One region of the Bradyrhizobium sp. Kon58 genome, then DNA from elsewhere that is predicted to be linked to it. Evidence: riboswitches for the same ligand, from Rfam matches in the RefSeq annotation. Region 1 holds a riboswitch; the other holds the start of a gene.
What was found. A riboswitch is a leader RNA that binds a small molecule or an ion and turns the genes downstream of it on or off. The one in region 1 is predicted to bind cobalamin.

Region 1 (2,199 bases):
CTCGAGCCCTGCCGCGCCCGCAAGATCCGCCTTGGTCAGCAGCACGATATCGGCGCAGGCGATCTGGTCCTCGAACACTTCCGACAGCGGCGTCTCATGGTCGAGACTCCCGTCCGCCGCGCGCTGCGCTTCGACGGCAATTGGGTCGGGCGCGAAACGGCCGGCGGCAACAGCTTCGGCGTCGGCGAGCGCGATCACGCCGTCGACCGTGATGCGCGAACGGATCTCCGGCCAGTCGAACGCCTTCAGCAGCGGCTTGGGCAGCGCCAGGCCCGAGGTCTCGATCAGGATGTGATCGGGCCGCACTGGCCGCGACAGCAGCTTCTCCATGGTCGGAATGAAATCGTCAGCGACGGTGCAGCAGATGCAGCCATTAGCGAGCTCGATGATGTTCTCTTCCGGGCAATTCGCATCGGCGCAGGATTTCAGAATCTCGCCATCGACGCCTTCGCTGCCGAACTCGTTGACGAGCACCGCGAGCTTCTTGCCGTTGGCATTGGCGAGCAGATGCTGGATCAGCGTGGTCTTGCCGGAGCCGAGAAAGCCCGTGACGACCGTGACCGGGACTTTTGCGAGCGAATTCATTCGGCGGCCTCCGGCACGACGGCCAAGGGGGAAATGGGGGGAATGCGGGCAAGCGATTGCTTGCGGAAGATCTCGGGACGGCTGCGCCAGGGCACGAGGCCGTCGGGCGCGGCCGCATAGGCCGCGGCGCCCGCGACCACATCGCTCGCATGCGCATCCGAGAGGCGACCATAGACATAGGACCAGCGGCCGGGCGCGCTGAGCGCGACCGAGCAACCCTGGTTGCATGCAGACAGGCATTCGACGGGAACCACGCTGACGCCATCGGGCACGCCGGCCTCGAGGATCGCACCATGCAGGCGCTTGCCGGGCGTCGTCTCGCCCTCGCCAAGCGTCTCGCCGGCGCGGCAGGTGATGCAGACATGAAGTGTGACGGTCATCGCTTCTTCCAGAATAAACAGCGGGAAGCGAAGAGGCCCACGAACCGTTCTTGCGAAGGCCCGTTTCCCCGTCGCGGAACACCCCGTCCGCCGGTCCAAAATCGTCCGCGCTGGCAGGTCTCCCGGCTTCCGGAGCAGGGTTTCCCCTTCGATCCCCGCCTTCCCGATCCCATGGGGGTCAGTGGCTTCGGGCATCTCTCCGGTCACGGTCGCGGGGGCGGCTGCATTTTGGAACCAAATCTTGCCGATTCGGACCCTATCGCATTCCCTCTTCGCCTGTCGTAGGACAGGAACCAACGTCGGGCCACCATTTGCCCCCGACCGCCTCTTGTCAAGCCGAAGGACCCCGTCCGATGACGTCAGAACCGGATACCCAGACGGCCGACGAAACCGACGCCCGTCACGCCTCGAAAATGGCGAAGAAGAAGGTCGCCCGCGACAAGATCATGGCGACCAAGAGCGGCGAAAAGGGCCTCATCATCGTCCACACCGGCGCCGGCAAGGGCAAGTCGTCCTCGGCCTTCGGCATGATCGTCCGCTGCGTCGCCCATGGCTTCCCCTGCGCGGTCGTGCAGTTCATCAAGGGCGCCTGGGATACCGGCGAGCGCCGCATGCTCACCGGCCATTTCGGCGACCTCTGCCAATTCCACGCCATGGGCGAAGGCTTTACCTGGGAGACGCAGGACCGTGCCCGCGACATCGCGGCCGCCCGCGCCGGCTGGGAGAAGGCCAAGGAGCTGATCCTCGATTCGAATCTCCGCATGGTCGTGCTCGACGAGATCAACATCGCGCTGCGCTACGACTATCTCGACATCGCCGAAGTCGTCGATTTCCTGACGACGCAAAAGCCGCCGATGATGCATGTCGTGCTCACCGGCCGCAACGCCAAGGACGAGCTGATCGAGATCGCCGATCTCGTCACCGAGATGACGCTGGTCAAGCACCCCTTCCGCTCCGGCATCAAGGCGCAAGCCGGCGTCGAGTTCTAAGAAACTCGCGATGGCGCGCGCATTGATGATCCAGGGGGCCGGCTCGGACGTGGGCAAGTCGCTCATCGTCGCCGGCCTCGCGCGCGCCTTTGTGCGACGCGGCCTGCGCGTCCTTCCGTTCAAGCCGCAGAACATGTCGAACAATGCGGCCGTGACCATCGACGGCGGCGAGATCGGCCGCGCTCAGGCGCTCCAGGCGCTCGCCGCCCGCGTCGAGCCGCACACCGACATGAACCCGGTGCTGC
Region 2 (2,199 bases), on a different contig from region 1:
AAGTTGTAGATGTGGGACCTTGAGGAGACCACGACCGCATGGGGCGCATCGAGGTCGATTAACATCGTTATGAGCTTAAGACGCTGAGCGACTCCGAGGAACCCCTCACGGGCTCTGTCGGAGGACACCGTCGAAATTGTCACGAACAAGGACAAGGCCCTCGATGCTCAGTGGCCGCGTTAAGGCCTATCATCGCTGGCCGCGAGTCGAGGCGAGGCAGACCGGCGTCGAGCGGCCACGGACGTATCGAAGCCGGCGCAAAAGTCGCTCAGCACGTGAACACCTATTGCACCGAGAAGATCATCTTGGCCAACCTCACGGAGGCGAACGACCTCGTGCCTGGTCGCGGGCCGCCGAACACCAAGGAGCCGACCTGATCATCCGTGCGGTCCTGGAGCAATCCGGCTTTCGAAATGTCTAGGGAGCCTCGTGGGCTGTGACCAAACGGATGCCGGCCGAGGATGATCGCACCTTCCTGACGCGCTGGTTCGAAAAGCTGCTGACGGAAAAGGTCGCTTCCTCGCGATCACACAGATACCGAAAGCGGCCCGGGTTCGTTCCGGTCGTGGAGCTCAACCGTTACGCGAGCAAGGAGCGAATGCATTTCACAAGCGGAGCCTCCACAGATCCGGGCGTGTTCACCAGGCCGCGAGCAAGACCGTCGTGCCCGCCTAGTGCGCTCGTAATCGCTTGGGCAATATCGCAGCGAGAATCGGTAGGTTGACGCATCGATCCTCGTGCGCATAATTCAAGCCGTCGCGGTCTCCGGATTTCGTTTGATCTGGAGCTAAGAGGGAAGCCGGTGCAATGCCGGCGCTGCCCCCGCAACTGTAAGCGGCGAGCCGCTGTCCAACGAAGTCACTGAAGCCATGCGGCTTCGGGAAGGCCGGACAGCAGCGACGACCCGTGAGCCAGGAGACCTGCCTCGACAAGATATCGTCCACGGGCGGGGCGTCCCGGTGTGCGCCAAGCAGTTGTCGCTCACGCGATGTTCGCTGTCTGCGTCCGCCATGGCCTTTGCCCCAACATGGGGTCTAAGCTATGTCAATCCTTTCGCTTCCCGTTGCCACACTGGGGACGTCACGCATCGGCCCACGACGCGAACTCAAATTCGCGCTCGAGAGCTACTGGGCGGGAAAATCCAGCGAAGCCGAGCTCCTCGAGGCGGGGAGTGGACTTCGTGCCGCTAATTGGGCACGGCAGAAATCCCGCGGTGCGACCGTCATTCCTTCGAATGACTTCTCGCTCTACGACCATGTGCTCGATACCAGCCTAATGGTCGGCGCCATTCCCGACGTTTACGGCTGGAACGAAGGTCCTGTGTCGCTCAAAACCTACTTCACCATGGCGCGTGGCGCTCAAGACGGTGGTCACGCTCAGCATGGGCCCGGCGTAGCCGCACAGGAGATGACGAAGTGGTTCGATACGAACTACCACTACATGGTGCCGGAATTTCACCAGGATCAGATCTTTAAGTATGCCTCTCGGAAGCCGATCGAGGAATATGAGGAGGCAAGAAGCCTCGGCTATCAGACGCGGCCCGTCCTAGTGGGTCCAGTCACTTTCCTGAAGCTCGGCAAAAGCGTAAATCCCGCCTTCAATCCGCTGTCGCTGCTTGATCGACTCCTCCCCGTCTATGTCGATGTTCTCCGCGAACTAGCCTCGCGCGGCGCTGAATGGGTTCAGCTCGACGAGCCATGCCTAGTGATGGACGTCGACGAAGCATCTCGGGCCGCTGTCCGCCGGGCCTATGCTCATTTCGCTAAGGCCGTGCCGGCCCTTAAAATCATGCTGGCCACATACTTCGGGGGTGTCGGCGACAATCTTGAAACAGTATTGGCCTTGCCCGTTGCCGGGGTTCATGTCGACCTGGTTCGTGCACCTGACCAGTTGGACGCGATTGTCGCCAGAGCAGGTAGAGATCTCGTGGTCTCGCTCGGTGTCGTTGATGGTCGCAACGTATGGCGCTCTAATCTGCCGGCGCTACTCGACCAACTTGCTCCTATGGTCAAAAAACTGGGCAGGGACCGTGTTCAGATTGCCCCCTCCTGCTCGCTGCTTCATGTTCCGACCGACATTGAACTAGAGATCGATCTCGATCCCAATCTGAAGACGTGGTTGGCGTTCTCAGTGCAGAAGATCAAGGAACTTTCGATATTGGGCAAAGCGCTGGCTGGCTATGCTGCCGACGTGGCCGAT

Region 2: linked by a shared signal. The riboswitch ahead of metE (5-methyltetrahydropteroyltriglutamate--homocysteine S-methyltransferase) and the one ahead of AC0L20_RS20060 (DUF1636 family protein) in region 1 are both predicted to bind cobalamin.

What each region holds. Positions count from the first base shown of each region.
Region 1 covers NZ_JBVVOT010000011.1:136,731-138,929, reverse strand. The annotation lists gene cobW (cobalamin biosynthesis protein CobW) at 1-585, opposite strand, end outside; gene AC0L20_RS20060 (DUF1636 family protein) at 582-965, opposite strand; cobalamin riboswitch at 1,061-1,278, opposite strand; gene cobO (cob(I)yrinic acid a,c-diamide adenosyltransferase) at 1,319-1,954, shown strand; gene AC0L20_RS20050 (cobyric acid synthase) at 1,965-2,199, shown strand, end outside.
Region 2 covers NZ_JBVVOT010000013.1:64,332-66,530, forward strand. The annotation lists cobalamin riboswitch at 743-942, shown strand; gene metE (5-methyltetrahydropteroyltriglutamate--homocysteine S-methyltransferase) at 1,042-2,199, shown strand, end outside.